One region of the Streptomyces sp. NPDC107765 genome, then DNA from elsewhere that is predicted to be linked to it. Evidence: riboswitches for the same ligand, from Rfam matches in the RefSeq annotation. Region 1 holds a riboswitch; each other region holds the start of a gene.
The links. A riboswitch is a leader RNA that binds a small molecule or an ion and turns the genes downstream of it on or off. The one in region 1 is predicted to bind cyclic di-AMP.
Positions count from the first base shown of each region.

Region 2: linked by a shared signal. The riboswitch ahead of ACZ7MX_RS16210 (transglycosylase family protein) and the one ahead of ACZ7MX_RS39345 (M23 family metallopeptidase) in region 1 are both predicted to bind cyclic di-AMP.
Region 3: linked by a shared signal. The riboswitch ahead of ACZ7MX_RS35960 (M23 family metallopeptidase) and the one ahead of ACZ7MX_RS39345 (M23 family metallopeptidase) in region 1 are both predicted to bind cyclic di-AMP.

Region 1 is NZ_JBVKBL010000030.1:19,428-24,894, reverse strand. Features, by position in the region: gene ACZ7MX_RS39355 (PP2C family protein-serine/threonine phosphatase) at 97-1,239, shown strand; gene ACZ7MX_RS39350 (DUF2332 domain-containing protein) at 1,342-2,598, opposite strand; cyclic di-AMP (ydaO/yuaA leader) riboswitch at 2,902-3,047, shown strand; gene ACZ7MX_RS39345 (M23 family metallopeptidase) at 3,059-4,372, shown strand; gene ACZ7MX_RS39340 (aldo/keto reductase) at 4,513-5,467, shown strand, end outside.
Region 2 is NZ_JBVKBL010000005.1:489,899-495,365, forward strand. Features, by position in the region: gene ACZ7MX_RS16200 (cytochrome P450 family protein) at 1-231, shown strand, start outside; gene ACZ7MX_RS16205 (LysM peptidoglycan-binding domain-containing protein) at 482-1,531, shown strand; cyclic di-AMP (ydaO/yuaA leader) riboswitch at 1,785-1,952, shown strand; gene ACZ7MX_RS16210 (transglycosylase family protein) at 1,960-2,616, shown strand; gene eno (phosphopyruvate hydratase) at 2,955-4,235, shown strand; gene ACZ7MX_RS16220 (FtsB family cell division protein) at 4,413-4,865, shown strand; gene ACZ7MX_RS16225 (DUF501 domain-containing protein) at 5,000-5,467, shown strand, end outside.
Region 3 is NZ_JBVKBL010000022.1:18,360-23,826, reverse strand. Features, by position in the region: gene ACZ7MX_RS35965 (M16 family metallopeptidase) at 1-1,150, shown strand, start outside; cyclic di-AMP (ydaO/yuaA leader) riboswitch at 1,415-1,568, shown strand; gene ACZ7MX_RS35960 (M23 family metallopeptidase) at 1,581-2,381, shown strand; gene ACZ7MX_RS35955 (GntR family transcriptional regulator) at 2,564-3,253, shown strand; gene ACZ7MX_RS35950 (HPr family phosphocarrier protein) at 3,612-3,893, opposite strand; gene ACZ7MX_RS35945 (bifunctional acetate--CoA ligase family protein/GNAT family N-acetyltransferase) at 4,026-5,467, shown strand, end outside.

The DNA of each region.
Region 1 (5,467 bases):
CGGAGCGGACAGCCTTGGGACGTCGAGGTATGTCGACACGCGATCGGCACGACGGTGCCCGTACGGCGGACGGGCGGAGCGGGGAGACCGGTGCGGATGCCGCAGGGCGACGGGCCCTCCACGGGCGACGGGGAGCGCCGGGCGCGCCGGGCCCGGATGTCCCCGCTGGGCCGGAGCCTGGCGTGCTGGCTCCCCGCCGTCCTCATCGTCGGCGGCCTCGCGTTCGACATGGCGACGCCGCCCAGCTACACCGCCGCGCCCTTCTTCTCCGCCGCCCCGCTGGTGGCGGCGCCGCTCTTCTCGCTGCCCGCCACCGCCCTCACGGCACTGGCCGCCATGGCGGGCGAGGCCCTGGTGGTGACGTACCGCAGCGCCGCCCAGAACACCCACGAGTCGGTGACCGAGATCGCGACCGTCTTCGTGGTCGCCCTGCTGGCGCTCGCCATCAACCGCGTCGTCCGGATGTCCGACGCCCATCTGGCGTCCGTACGGGACGTCTCGGAGGCCGCGCAGCGGGCCGTCCTCCCGGCGCCGCCCCAGCGGCTCGGCGGGCTCGCGGTCGCCGCCCGGTACGTGGGCGCACGGGCGGACGCCCGGATCGGCGGCGATTTCTACGCCGTGCAGGACACCCCGCACGGCGTACGGCTGATCGTCGGCGACGTCCGCGGCAAGGGGCTGGCGGCGGTGGAGGCCGCCGTGGTCGTCATCGGGGCCTTCCGGGAGGCGGCGGAGCAGGAGGCCACCCTGGAGGCGGTGGCCGGCCGGCTGGAGCGGGCACTGCAACGGGAGGGCGGGTGGCGCACGGGGCTCGACCGGTACGAGGGGTTCGCCACCGCGGTCCTGGCCGAGGTCCCCGCCGACGGGCGGCCCGTGCTGCGGGTCCTCAATCGCGGTCATCCGGCGCCCCTGTTGCTGGGCCCGGACGGCGGGCTGTGCGAGCTGCTGCCCGCCGTGCCTGCGCTGCCGCTGGGGATGAGCGAGGTGGCGAGCTGGCCGGACCGTTCCGACGAGTCGTTCTTCCCGGCCGGTTCGCTGCTCGTCTTCTTCACCGACGGCGTGACCGAGGCCCGCGACCCGCGCGGCCGCTTCTACGACCCGGCGGACAAGCTCCGCGGCCGGCACTTCCCGGGCCCCGGCAGCCTCCTGGACGCCCTCATCGAGGACGTCGCCCGGCACACGGGCGGAGCCCCGGCGGACGACATGGCCCTGCTGGCGCTGCAGCGGCCGATGGGGGAGTGAGGGCTCGACGTCAGGTTCCCGGAAGGTTCCTGCCCGGTTCCCTGGCAGGTCCCTGGCAGGCTTCTGCCACGGACCCAGGGGCATGCCACGGGCCCCGGCCCACTACAGCGGGCGGAAGCTCTGTCCGTGCGGGCCGGTGAGCGCGACCGGGTGCCCGTCCAGGGCGAGCGTCAGTTGCAGCGGGTCGTCCGGGCGTGGGGTGTGGTGCGGGGGCAGGGGCAGCCACGGCAGTACGGAGTGGTGCTCCTGGGAGATCCAGTGGCCGCCGCCGTCCCGCCCGTCGAGGACCGACCGTACGAGCCGGGCGAACTCCTCGCGCCGGGCATACGGCAGGTAGCTCAGCACGGCGGTGTGGAACACGACCAGGGTCGCCCCGGCCGGCGCCTCGGCCGCCAGCGCGGGCAGTTCGTCGATCAGGTCCCCGCGGACGATCCGCGGCCGCGGCACCGTCCGCACCGCGTCGACGGCCGCGGACAGTCGGGCCGCCCGCGCCTCGTCGCCGGGCCATACGAGCGACCGCAGCCAGCGCAGGTCGTCCGGCTCGGCGACCGGGTCGAGCGGTGCCAGGTCGATCCCGGCCCGCCAGACGACCTCGGGCAGGCGGGTGGGGACGTGCGGCCCGGGCCCCGCCGCCACCGGCCCCGGCACCGGCGCCTGCACCTGGCAGTGGAAGACGACGGGGCTGTCGGCCGGGCCTACTTCGACGAGCGGGGCGTGGGCTGCCGGATCGCCCGCCTCCCCGTACCCGTGTCCATACGCGTACCGATAGCGGTCCGGGTGCAGGCACAGCCCGGCCGAGGTGCCGACCTCCAGGAGGGCCAGCGGCTGGGGCAGCCGGGCGAGCAGCGGCAGCAGCGTGGCGCAGCGGGCCGGTTCGTTGGTCTGGGTGCCGCGGCGCATGATGACGTCCCGCACCTGGTCCCAGTGCCGGATCGTCCATTCGCGCCAGCGCCCGTACGCCGCGGCGCCGCGCGGGCCCTGCTCCGCGTGCGGGCCGTCGAGATGGCGTACGGCGGCGAGCAGGAGCTGGGGCTGCTGCTTGTTGCCGGCCGGCAGCGAACCCGCCAGCAGCTCGCACAACTCCTGGTCCTGGCCGATCCGGGCGCTCAACTCCTCGTGGGCGTCGGACCGCCCGCGCGCCTCGCCCCAGGAGAACTCCTGGTACCGCCGCGCCACGTCCTGCGCGCTTCCGGTCGTGACGCCGCCGTGGCCGGGACGGCCGTGGCGGTGGTGACCGGCGTTGCGGAGGCGTTCGGCGGGGCCGGGGCTCTCGGAGTGTCCGGGACTTTCGGAGTGTCCGGGGCGCTCGGAGTGTCCGGGGTGCAGGGAGTGTCCAGGGCGCTCGGCGTTGACGACCATGATCCGACGTTACTGTCTTCACGTTCCGTAATGGTCAGGCACCCCTCCGCATAACAACTGACGCACAATCATCGAGAGATCGTTTAGGCGTGGCACGGGGTGGTGCGGTCAACTCGCCCGATTTATGGCCATGGTGACCGGAAAACACCACGCCACAGCCGGTGCGCGAGGCATATGGATTCCCGGGAAGGCTTGGAAAACGGTCGCGATCTCTATTACTGTCCGATAACGCAGCGCGGTCGTCCCAGCCGCCGCAAGAGGCGGCACCGTGCGCCGACGCCGAATCCCGCACGCGCTTTTCACGCACCTCCAGCACCTCGAACTGCACCAAGGGAACCGGGGAACCACCACCTTGGGGTGAATCGGACGCCTTCGTCAGAGGGTGCCCGTAGGAGACCTTCCTGCTCCGAACCCGTCAGCTAACCCGGTAGGCGAGAAGGAAGGAAAGGAGTGCGCCCCCGTGGCGTCCAACAGGCCTGTCCCCGAGGCTCCGTCCGCCTACGACTTCGACGACCGGGGCCCGGGCGCCCCGTACGCGCCAGGCGCCCCGCACGCCTTCGCGCATCCCGGCGACCCCACTTTCGTGACGGAGACTGCTTTCGTCTCTGACACCCCTGTCGCCACCGACACCGCTGTCACCACCGACATGGCCGGCGTCACCGGCACCCGCTTCGCGACGGCCGGCGAGGCGAACGGTGACGCCGACGGCCCGTGGGAGGAATGGAACCCCACCGAGGAGTCCGTCCGCCCGGTCCGCGGCAAGCACCGGGTGGCCAAGCAGCGCGGCGGTGGCCTCGCCCGCGGGGGGACGGTCCTGGGCGTCGGTGTCATCGCCGCGGTCGGCGCGGGCGGGATGGCCACGGCCGAGGGCCGGCCGCCGGTGCCGATCTCGATGCCCGACCTCGGCGGAGTGGCCGACGCCGTCTCCGACCACCTCCCGGACGCCGCCTCCCTGCCCGGCGTCGGCGACCTCATATCCGACGGCGGCGCGCACACCGCTTCCGCCTCCGCCGCCACCCCCGCCGACCCGCTCACCGGGAACGCCGGACCGGGCTCGCCGTCGGGCACGGGCTCGGGCTCCGGCTCCGACTCCGGCTCTGACGCGGGTACGGGCTCGGGCTCCGGTGCGAACGCCGGTGAGGCGCTGCGCAGCCGTATCCTCCAGCAGGCCGACGCCCAGCAGGGCGCCGCCGAGCAGGAGGCCCGCGAGGCCGCCGAGCAGGCCGCGATCAAGCAGGCCACTACGGACGCCGCCGGGGACCTGAAGGCCGCCGAGAAGGCCGCGGCCGCCAAGAAGGAGGCAGCGGCCGAGGCCAAGCGCAAGGCCGAGGAGGAGGCCCGCCGTAAGGCCGAGGCCGAACGCCTCGCCAAACTGGCGCAGAGCTTCATCACCCCGGTCTCCTCGTACACCCTCACCGCGGGCTTCGGGCAGGCCGGTGACCGCTGGGTCGCGGACCACACCGGCCAGGACTTCGCCGCCCCGACCGGCACGCCCGTCAAGGCGGTGCACTCCGGCACCATCACCCAGGCCGGCTGGGCCGGTTCGTACGGCTACCGCATCGTCCTGACCCTCGACGACGGCACCGAGCTCTGGTTCTGCCACCTGTCCTCGATGGTCAAGACCTCGGGCAAGGTCAGCACCGGCGACGTCATCGGCCGGGTCGGCGCCACGGGCAACGTCACCGGCCCCCACCTCCACCTGGAGGTACGCCCCGGCGCCGGCGACCCGATAGACCCGATGCCCTGGCTGCGCGACCACGGCGTCAACGTCTGAGCACCTGACGGGCGGGGCGGGGCGAGGTCGGCGGCCACGGTGCGAGGGTGGCCGCCGTCCGAGGAAACGGGAACATCCGAGGAACCGGAATGACTCCTGTGAGCAGGAATAACCACCCGCCCCGCAACGTTGCTCCCACCATGAGCGCGACAAGCAACAACTCCCCTACCCCCAGGGCCCTGGGCTCGCTGTCCGTCTCCCCCTTCTCCCTCGGGGGCAACGTATTCGGCTGGACCGCCGACGAGGCCGAGTCGTTCGCCGTACTGGACGCGTACGTGGCGGGCGGCGGCAACTTCATCGACACCGCCGATGTGTACTCGGCGTGGGTGCCGGGCAACAAGGGCGGCGAATCCGAGACGGTCCTCGGGAACTGGCTGGCCTCGCGCGGCAATCGGGACGACATCGTCATCGCCACCAAGGTCGGCGCGCACCCCGACTACAAGGGTCTGTCCACCGCCACCATCAAGTCCGCGGTCGAGGAGTCCCTCACCCGTCTCCGCACGGATTACATCGACCTCTACTACACCCACTACGACGACGAGTCGGTCGAGGTCGGCGAGTTCCTGACCGCTCTGGACGACCTCGTCCGGGCCGGCAAGGTCCGCGAGATCGGCGCCTCCAACATCTCCGCGCAGCGCCTGGAGGAGTCCCTCGCCTTCTCCGACCGCGAGGGCGTGGCCCGTTACGTGGCCCTGCAGCCGCACTACAACCTGGTCTCCCGCGACACGTACGAGGGCGAACTCGCCGACGTGGCCGCCCGCAACGGCGTGTGCGCGGTCCCGTACTACGCGCTGGCCTCCGGCTTCCTGACCGGCAAGTACCGGCCGGGTGCGGCGGTCGACAGCGCCCGGTCCGGGAAGGCCGCGCAGTACCTCGCCACCGACCGCGGCCCCCGCGTCCTGGAGGCCCTCGACACGGTCGCCGCCGCCCACGGTGCCGAGCCCGCCACCGTCGCGCTGGCCTGGCTCGCCGCCCAGCCGACGGTCGCCGCCCCGATCGCCAGCGCCCGCACGACCGCCCAGCTCGCCCCCCTCCTGGCCGTCACCGACCTGACCCTCACCGCCCCCGAACTCACCCTGCTGAACGAGGCATCGG
Region 2 (5,467 bases), on a different contig from region 1:
CTCGACCTGACCCGGCGTGACAATCAGCACCTGGGCTACGGGCACGGCATCCACTACTGCCTGGGTGCCCCGCTCGCCCGGCTCGAAGGGCAGACCGCGCTCGCCACCCTGCTGACCCGGCTTCCGGACATCCGGCTTGCGGTGGAACCGGGCGAATTGCGCTGGCGCGGCGGGCTCATCATGCGCGGACTGCGGTCGCTGCCGGTGGAGTTCGCGCCCGAGCGGCCCTGACCTGCGGCGGAGGCCGGTGGTGACAGAGCGTCAGGACGTGACCTGCGCGTGATCTTTGCTACACCGACTTGTGACTACCCGTGACCCCGGCTATTTTTCGATCCACGATCAACGGTTCCTCGAACACACTGTCGAGGAAACCGCTGGATCGCGACAACTCAACCGCCGCGCGAAAGGCATCCGCATGCGTTCCGGGAACGGCCGACACCGGCGCCCCCGTCAAGCACCGGCCATCTTTGTCACGGCGGGAGTGACCGGCTCGGCACTCGCACTGCCCCTGCTCTCCGCCGGCGGCGCACATGCCGCCGACACCGCGACCTGGGACCGGGTCGCCCAGTGCGAGAGCGGCGGCATCTGGAGCTCCGACACCGGCAACGGCTTCTACGGCGGCCTCCAGCTCACCCAGGAGATGTGGGACCGGCACGGCGGCGGGGCCTACGCCTCGCGGCCGGACCTCGCCAGCCGCGCCCAGCAGATCGCGGTGGCCGAGACGATCCTCGACGACCTCGGCCCGGACGCCTGGCCGAGCTGTGCGGTGAACGCCGGCCTGACGAAGGACGGCCGGGCACCGCAGGTCGACCCGGGCGGCACCAGCACCCCGATACCCGACCCCTCGGACGACGACGGCTCCACCGGTTCCACCGGGATGCACGACGGGACGGCCGACGACCCCGGTGGCGATGCGGGCGACGGGCCGGCCGACGACGAGCCGTCGCAGGCCACGCCGTCCCCGTCCACTCCCGACCCCACGGACTCCGCCGGCACCGGCGAGTCGTCCCCCGGCCCCGACCGGACCTCCGGTTCGTCCGGGCCGTCCGGCGACGCGACACCGGGCGACCGGGGCGAGGACCCGTCCGGCACCCCCGGCCCCTCCGGCGACGGCAGCGGCCACGGCCGCGGCACGGACGACGGCAACGGCACCGGCTCCGCGGACGGCACGGCCTCCGACGGGTCGCAGGGCGGGGCGCAGGACGGGTCGCAGGGCGGTACGGGGACGGACGGCGTGCCGGGCGGTTCGGGCCGGCACCGCGGCGACGCGGACCCGGGCGAGGGGGACGGCGCCGGCCGGACGGCCGGCGGGCGGCACGCCTCGCGCGGTGACGACGCGCACCGGACGCCCCCGGCGGGCGGCGACGGGTACACCGTGCAGCCGGGTGACAGCCTGTCAGCGATCGCCCAGGCGCACCGGCTGCCGGGTGGCTGGCCGGCGCTCTACGACCGCAACGAGGACGTCGTCGGCTCCGACGCGGACCTGATCCAACCAGGCCAGCAGCTCGATCTCGGGCAGTCCAAGGGGTAGTTCGCCGGTTTCGGCCCGCTTTGGCGAAAGTGAGACAAGCGTCTCGTTGTGGGGCGGTGGGCCCCGAAGGGTCCGCCGCCGTCGCACCGGTCCCCACCTGCGGGTTTATAACCCCTCCGTGATCAAAAATGGCCAACTCGGGCCAGATGGGGGGGTTTGAACACCACGGGGGTTCCTGTTTACGGTCATCACCGCTCGCCAAAGCGGGCCCCTTCGATCACACGCCGAATCCTGCCGGTGGTCGGAGGCAGTTGACGCGCAAGCGCCGTAGGCAGGAGCGGGGGAACCAAGGTAGGCGCCGGCCAGGCCCGTGAAAGCGGGTCAGCCGGCTTGGGGTGAAGCCCGGTGCCCATGGCACCGGCCGGGCGACTCATCAGTCCGAACCCGACAGCTCACCTCGTAGGCGTCGGTGAGGAAACGAACGAACCATGCTGATCAACAAGGGCAAGCACCGTCGTCCCTCCAAGGCCGTCCGCGTCGCCACGCTCGCCGGTGTCGCCGGTGCCGCCGTGGCCGTCCCGCTGATGGGCGCCACCTCCGCGTCCGCCGCCTCCGTCGCCACCTGGGACAAGGTCGCCCAGTGCGAGTCCGGCGGCAACTGGTCGATCAACACCGGTAACGGCTACTACGGTGGCCTGCAGTTCTCCAACTCCAGCTGGGCCGCCGCCGGCGGCACCAAGTACGCGCCCCGCGCGGACCTCGCCACCAAGTCCCAGCAGATCGCCGCGGCCGAGAAGCTCCTCGCCCTCCAGGGCCCGGGCGCCTGGTCCTGCGCCGGCGCCGGCGGTCTGACCTCCGGTGGCCCGTCCCCCGACCTGAACACCAGCGCCCCGGTGGCCAAGTCCGCGCCGGCGAAGAGCGACGCGGCCGTCAAGCGCACCCCGGCCGCCCCGAAGCACGAGAGCGCCCCGGCCGCCCCGAAGAAGAACCAGGGCCACGGCAACTACACCGTCAAGGCCGGCGACACCCTCGCCAAGATCGCCAAGGCCCACGGCACCCACTGGAAGGCCGTCTACGCGGCCAACAAGTCCGTCATCGGCGGCAACCCGAACCTGATCTTCCCGGGTCAGAAGCTCCACGTCTGAGCCGTCCCCGCACCGGGTCACCCCTGGTGAGACCGGCCCCGTCCGGCGCGCCCCTCCCCCCGGCGCGCCGCGGCGGGGCTTCTGTCGTATCCCCCCGTCATCCCCGCCGCCATCCCCACCGTCGTCCCCGGAGTCGCCCCCCGTCCGCGCCACCGCCGGCCGGCCGCTCCGCCGGACTTTCCCCGCTCGGCGAACATTGCGGCAAACGTCCCGTGAGCTGGGCCTTTGTGTCGCTTGGGGGGTTATTCCGTCCCACGGAGCGGGCCAAGGGGAGGCGGACGCTCCCCGGGCCGTTAGGCTCGTGCTGCAGAACTCCAGACACCCATGAAGGAGACAACGTGCCGTCCATCGACGTCGTCGTAGCCCGCGAAATTCTCGACTCGCGAGGTAATCCCACGGTCGAGGTCGAGGTCGGCCTCGACGACGGCAGCACCGGCCGTGCCGCCGTGCCGTCCGGTGCCTCCACCGGCGCCTTCGAGGCCATCGAGCTCCGTGACGGCGACCCCAACCGCTACCTCGGCAAGGGCGTGGAGAAGGCCGTCCTGGCCGTCATCGAGCAGATCGGCCCGGAGCTCGTCGGCTACGACGCGACCGAGCAGCGGCTGATCGACCAGGCCATGTTCGACCTGGACGCCACCGACAACAAGGGCTCGCTCGGCGCCAACGCCATCCTCGGCGTCTCCCTCGCCGTCGCGCACGCCGCCTCCGAGGCCAGCGACCTCCCGCTGTTCCGCTACCTGGGCGGCCCGAACGCGCACGTCCTGCCCGTGCCGATGATGAACATCCTGAACGGCGGCTCGCACGCCGACTCCAACGTGGACATCCAGGAGTTCATGATCGCCCCGATCGGCGCGGAGTCCTTCTCCGAGGCCCTGCGCTGGGGCGCCGAGGTCTACCACACCCTCAAGAAGGTCCTGAAGGAGCGCGGTCTGTCGACCGGCCTGGGCGACGAGGGCGGCTTCGCCCCGAACCTCGGCTCCAACCGCGAGGCCCTCGACCTCATCCTGGAAGCCATCAAGCAGGCCGGCTACGCCCCCGGCCAGGACATCGCGCTCGCCCTGGACGTCGCCGCCTCCGAGTTCTACAAGGACGGCTCGTACCAGTTCGAGGGCCAGTCCCGCTCGGCCGCCCAGATGACCGAGTACTACGAGGAGCTCGTCGACGCGTACCCGCTGGTCTCCATCGAGGACCCGCTGTTCGAGGACGACTGGGCCGGCTGGAAGGTCATCACCGACAAGCTCGGCGCCAAGGTCCAGCTGGTCGGCGACGACCTGTTCGTGACCAACCCCGAGCGCCTGGCCCGCGGCATCGAGGAGGGCTCCGCCAACGCCCTCCTGGTCAAGGTCAACCAGATCGGCTCGCTGACCGAGACCCTGGACGCCGTCGAGCTGGCCCAGCGCAACGGCTTCAAGTGCATGATGTCGCACCGCTCCGGCGAGACCGAGGACGTCACCATCGCCGACCTCGCCGTCGCCACCAACTGCGGCCAGATCAAGACCGGTGCCCCGGCCCGCTCCGAGCGCGTCGCCAAGTACAACCAGCTGCTGCGCATCGAGGAGATCCTCGACGACGCCGCGGTGTACGCCGGCCGCAGCGCGTTCCCCCGCTTCAAGGGCTGACACCCGGAGCGCGGCGCCCCGCGGTTCCGCCGGGGCGGCCCGGCCCGAGGCCCGAAAGGGCTGATCGGGCGAGCCGACCGCCCAGCGCCCCGTACGTCCCCGGCAACGGTCCCGTACCGTTGCCGGGGACGTACCTGCTTGAAGCAGACCGGCGTCCGTCAGTGAAGGGGAGACGACGTGCCCGCGGACCGGTTCTCGACCGCGACCCGACTCAAGGCGCTCGGCGAGCAGGCCGCCGCCCGCGTCTACCGCGCCCGGCCGGCCCGCCGCAACCGCCTCACCGGCCGCGCCGCCCTGCTGGCCCTGGTGATGTGCTCGCTGGTGGTGGCGCTCGCGTACCCGATAAGGCAGTACGTCTCCCAGCGCTCCGACATCGCCGACCAGCGCCGCAAGGCCCGCGACGCGGGCGCCGAGCTGGACCGGCTGCGCGAGCAGAAGGCCCGCTGGCAGGACCCCGAGTACGTCCGCCAGCAGGCCCGCCGGCACCTGCACTACGTCATGCCGGGCGAGACCGGGTACATCGTCCAGGACGGCTCCGGCACCGCCGCCGCCCCCAAGGGGACGCGGGCCGCGCAGCGCCCCTGGTACGACAACCTGTGGCACGCGGTCGACGCGGCCGACAAGCGGTAGCGCCGGCTCCGGCCGGGCCGCCGGTGTGCCCGGCCCGTACCGCCGGCGCGCGCGGCCCCGTACTGTCGACAGGGACGGCGCGCACCGCCGTCCCGTCCCCCGCCGTATCACCCACCACCTCACCGAAAGCGCACATGGAAACCCCTCCGCCCCAGACCGAGCCCACCGAGCCCACCGCCGCGGACATCGCCGCCTTCAAGGAGCAGCTCGGCCGCCCGCCGCGCGGCCTGCGCGCCATCGCGCACCGCTGCCCGTGCGGCCAGCCGGACGTCGTCGAGACGGCGCCGCGCCTGGAGGACGGCACGCCCTTCCCCACGCTGTACTACCTCACCTGCCCGCGCGCGGCCTCCGCGATCGGCACGCTGGAGGCCAACGGCGTGATGAAGGAGATGACCGAGCGGCTGGCGACCGACCCGGAGCTCGCCGCCGCCTACCGCGCGGCCCACGAGGACTACATCCGGCGGCGGGACGCCATCGAGGTGCTGGCGGGCTTCCCCAGCGCGGGCGGCATGCCCGACCGGGTCAAGTGCCTGCACGTCCTCGTCGGCCACTCGCTGGCGGCCGGGCCGGGCGTCAACCCGCTCGGTGACGAGGCGATCGCC
Region 3 (5,467 bases), on a different contig from region 1:
CGCGGAGGGCTTCGCCGCCGAGCTGGAGCGCTGCGGCGCCACGCTGGACGCGCACGCCGACCACCCCGGCGTACGCGTCTCCCTGGAGGTCCCGGCGTCCCGGCTGACCCGCGCGCTGGGCCTGCTCGCCGACGCGCTGCGCGCCCCCGCCTTCCCGGAGAGCGAGATCGAGCGGCTGGTCCGCAACCGCCTCGACGAGATCCCGCACGAGCTCGCCAACCCGGCCCGCCGCGCGGCGATGGCGCTCTCCAAGGAGCTGTTCCCGGCCACCGCGCGGATCTCCCGCCCCCGCCAGGGCACCGAGGAGACCGTCGCGCGGATCGACGCCGCGGCCGTGCGCGCCTTCTACGACGCGCACGTCCGGCCCGCCACGGCCACCGCCGTGATCGTCGGTGACTTCACCGACATCGACCTGGCCGCGGCGCTGGCCGACACCCTCGGCGCCTGGAGCGGTTCGACCGCCGAGCCGGTCAGGGCCACCCCGATCGCCGCCGACGACACCGGCCGCGTGGTGATCGTGGACCGTCCCGGCGCGGTCCAGACGCAGCTGCTCATCGGCCGGATCGGCGCCGACCGGCACGACCGCGTGTGGCCGGCCCAGGTGCTCGGCACGTACTGCCTGGGCGGCACCCTCACCTCCCGGCTGGACCGCGTCCTGCGCGAGGAGAAGGGCTACACCTACGGGGTGCGCGCCTTCGGCCAGGTATTGCGCTCCACGGCTCCCACGTCCCCCGAGGGCACCACCGGCGCGGCATTGCTCGCCATCAGCGGCTCGGTGGACACCGCCTCCACCGGGCCCGCGCTGGAGGACCTCTGGAAGGTGCTGCGGACCCTCGCGGCAGAGGGGCTGACGGACGAGGAGCGGGACGTCGCGGTGCAGAACCTCGTCGGGGTGGCGCCGCTCAAGTACGAGACCGCGGCGGCCGTCGCGGGCACCCTCGCCGACCAGGTGGAGCAGCAGCTCCCGGACGACTTCCAGGCGCAGTTGTACCTCCGGCTCGCGGAGACCGGCACGGTCGAGGCGACCGCCGCCGCCGTCAACGCCTTCCCGGTGGACCGCCTGGTGACCGTCCTGGTGGGCGACGCCGCGCAGATCACCGAGCCCGTCAAGGCGCTGGGCATCGGAGAGGTGACGGTCGTCAGCGGCTAGTTCTTCGTTGGCGCATGACGGTGCGTCACGTTCTGACCGGCTCCCGTGGTGTTCGCTCACCACGGGAGCCGTCGTATGTCCGGGGGAGTCCCTCGGAGGCGGCCGGAGCCAGCCGGAGTCCGCCGTATGTCCGGTTTGCGAGGGCTCGTTGGGTCGGAACTTGTGGCATCCCGCACAAAAACGCGGTTCCGTTTGGCTCCGCAAAGTGGCCCCGATTAGCGTCGGTCCGGCTGTTCGTCACAACTCCGCCACAACAGTGGCACCGGACAGTCATCGCCGAGTCCCCGTACGGCGCGAGCCAGGGGAGCCGGGGACCCACGTCCCTGGGGTGAATCGGGCCCCTCTCCGGAGGAGCCCGTAGGAGACCTTCCTGCTCCGAACCCGTCAGCTAACCCGGTAGGCGAGAGGGAAGGAAAGGACAAGCCAGCACATGGCGTTCACCCGAGCCACCGGGAAGCACCGCCGGGCCAGCCGCAGCGCCCGGACGACCCGCAACCTCGCCGGCATAGCCACCCTCGCCACCACCGGCGTCGTCGCCTCCCTGGCCTCGCCCGCGATGGCCGCCACCGACGAGGCACGCACCCAGGACACCGGTCTCACCCAGGCCGTCGTGCTCGGTGACGAACTCGCCCACCGCCTGGAGGTCCAGGCCGACGCCCAGCAGGCCGCCGCCGAGGTCGCCGCCGTGAAGGCGAAGGCCGAGGCCGAGGCCAAGAAGCGCGCGGCGGAGGCCGAGCGGCACGCCGAGGCGGCCAGGAAGAAGGCCAAGGCGGAGCGCGAGGCCAAGGAACGGGCCGCCCGGGACGCCGAGCGCAAGCGCCTGAACGCCTTCGTCGCCCCCGTCGCGGACTCCTACGTCTCCACCGGCTACCAGGCCTCCAGCAGCCTGTGGTCGTCCGGCACCCACACCGGCATCGACTTCCACGCCGCCACCGGGACCTCCGTCCACGCGGTCGGCGCGGGCACCGTCGTCGAGGCCGGCTGGGGCGGCGCGTACGGCAACAACATCGTGATCAAGATGCACGACGGCACCTACACCCAGTACGGCCACCTGTCGTCGATCGGCGTCTCGGTCGGCCAGACCGTCACCCCCGGCCAGCAGATCGGCCTCTCCGGAGCCACCGGCAACGTCACCGGCCCGCACCTGCACTTCGAGGCCCGCACCGGCCCGGACTACGGCTCCGACATCGACCCGATCGCCTATCTGCGGTCGCACGGCGTCAACGTCTGAGCCGGCGCCGGACCGGTCCGCCCCACGCCCGCGGTGCACGCCTGGGCATGCCCCGCGCCCGCTGGCCAAAAAATATCGCCGAATACGCGGAGTCCGTCGGAAAAGCCGCGCCGGTCGAATAGAGTCTCGGAAAAGCCGCCGACCGGCGGCGTTTTCCGGGGATTACGGCGGAGGCACGATCGATGCGAGGCCATATTTCCGCGCATGCGGTGTGCACGGCGATTCGCGAGGACATCGTCTCCGGTGCGCTGGCGCCGGGGAGCCGGCTGATCGAGGAGATCCTGGCGGCGCGCTACGGCGTTTCCAGAGTGCCGGTCCGCGAAGCGCTGCGCACCCTGCAGTCGGAGGGCTTCGTCACCACCCGCCACCACGCGGGCGCCTGTGTCGCCGAACCCACCGAGCAGGAGGCCGCCGACCTGCTCGACATCCGCGCCCTGCTGGAGCCGCTGGGCGCGGCCCGCGCGGCCGCCCGGCGCACCCCCGCCCATCTGAAGGTGCTGCGCGGTCTGGTACGGCTGGGCCGCGAGCGGGCCCGCCACGGCAGCCCCGCCGACCTGCGCCAACTCGACGGCTGGTTCCACGAGACGCTGGCCCAGGCGGCCGGCAGCCCCAGCCTCACCGCCCTGCTGACCCAGCTGCGCCGCAAGATCGAGTGGATGTATGCGATGGAGCCGCTGCCGCGGGCCGGTGAGGCCTGGGACGACCACGGCGCGGTGCTGGACGCGGTGGCCCGGGGCGACGCGGAACGGGCCCGCGCCCTGATGGCGGCGCACATCGAGCGGTCGCTCCCGGTGTACCGGCTGCGGCGCATCGCGGCACCCGACGTGAGCGATACGAAACGGCCCGTCAACACAGCGCGCGCCCGTTCTTAACAAGCGGGCCGTATACAAAGGGGTGCGTGATTTCCGGGGCGGCGAGAGGAGCCGCCTTTGATTGATGGTGCCGGCTTTTGATTCTGGGTACCGGCGTGTGCCTGCTTTTCGGTGGGCGCATGACCCCGCAGGCTTTCCTGCGCATGCCTTTCCCGGTTATCGGTCCCAGGCAATGATTATTCTGCGGCAGTGGCACGGCATTTGCGTGCGGCGGGGCAGGGCATTCCCCCGGAACGGCACTTGTCCGCAACGGCATTTTGTCAAAACCGTATTTCTCCGGCATGCAGAACGGCCCCGCCGCGGCACCTTTTCAGGTCACCGTGGCGGGGCCGTCGTGCGAAGGGGCGTCCCGGTGGACTCAGACGGTCTCGGGGAGCTCTTCGAGACCCTCGGCGACGAGCTTGGCCAGGCGGTCGAGCGCTTCCTCGGCGCCCTCGGCGTCCGAGGCCAGCACGATCTCCTCGCCGCCCTGGGCGCCCAGGCCCAGGACCGCGAGCATGGAGGCCGCGTTGACCGGGTTGCCATCGGCCTTGGCGATCGTCATCGGGACGCCGGCGGCGGTGGCCGCCCGGACGAAGATCGATGCGGGGCGGGCGTGCAGGCCCTCGGCCCAACCGACATTGACGCGGCGCTCAGCCATGGTGTTGCCCTTCAAAGTCGTGACTGTTGTCTAGACCATTCTCTCACGCTGCCGGGACTGGTCCCAGCCTCCCCCGACCTCGACATTACGCGCGCCGGGCCGGTTGTCGGTGGCCGGTCGTACGCTGTCCGCATGCAGAAGCCGCCGGACCACGCATACCCGACCCACTGGGAAGCCGACGTGGTGCTGCGCGACGGCGGCACGGCGCGGATCCGCCCCATCACCCCCGACGACGCCGAGCGGCTGGTCTCCTTCTACGAACAGGTCTCGGACGAGTCCAAGTACTACCGCTTCTTCGCGCCCTACCCGCGCCTGTCCGATCGCGATGTGCACCGCTTCACCCACCACGACTACGTCGACCGGGTCGGGCTCGCGGCCACGGTCGGCGGCGAGTTCATCGCCACCGTCCGCTACGACCGGATCAACGACCAGGGGCTGCCCGCCAAGAGCCCCGAGGACGACCAGGCCGAGGTCGCCTTCCTGGTGCAGGACGCCCATCAGGGGCGCGGGGTGGCCTCCGCCCTTCTGGAGCACGTCGCGGCCGTCGCCCGTGAGCGCGGCATCCGGCGGTTCGCCGCCGAGGTGCTGCCCGCCAACACCAAAATGATCAAGGTCTTCACGGACGCCGGGTACACCCAGAAGCGCACCTTCGAAGACGGCGTGGTGCGGCTGGAGTTCGACCTCGAACCGACCGAGCAGTCCATGGCCGTGATGCGCAGCCGCGAGCAGCGCGCCGAGGCCCGCTCCGTCCAGCGGCTGCTCGCCCCCGGCTCGGTCGCCGTCATCGGCACCGGCCGCGCCCCCGGCGGCATCGGCCGCACGGCCCTGCGGCACATCCTCGACGCCGGCTTCACCGGCCGGCTGCACGCGGTCAACCACGCCTTCCCGGACGACCTGCGGCGGCTCGACCCCGAAGGTGTGCCGGCGGTCCGCGCGCTCCGGGAGATCCCCGACCCGGTCGACCTCGCGGTCATCGCCGTCCCCGCGGAGCGCGTCCCCGAAGTGATCCGCGACTGCGGCGAACACCGCGTCCAGGGCGTGCTGATCCTCTCCTCCGGTTACGCCGAGGCGGGCCCCGAGGGCAGGGAGCGGCAGCGCGCCGTGCTCCACCAGGCCCGCTCGTACGGCATGCGGCTCATCGGGCCGAACGCCTTCGGTCTGATCAACACCTCCGCCGACGTCCGGCTGAACGCCTCCCTCGCCCCGCAGATGCCCGGCGCCGGCCACATCGGCCTGTTCACCCAGTCCGGCGCCATCGGCATCGCCCTGCTCAGCGGACTGCACGCCCGCGGCCCCGGGGACGGTGGGATCGCCGGCATCTCCGCCTTCGTCTCGGCCGGCAACCGCGCCGACGTCTCCGGCAACGACCTCCTCCAGTACTGGTACGAGGACCCGGACACCGACGTCGTGATCCTCTACCTGGAGACCATCGGCAACCCCCGCAAGTTCGCCCGGCTGGCCCGCCGCACCGCCGCCGTCAAGCCGGTCGTGGTCGCCCGGGGCGCCCGGCACAACGGCACCGCCCCGCCCGGCCACGCCGTGCCCACCGTCCGCGTCCCCGACAGCACGGTCGC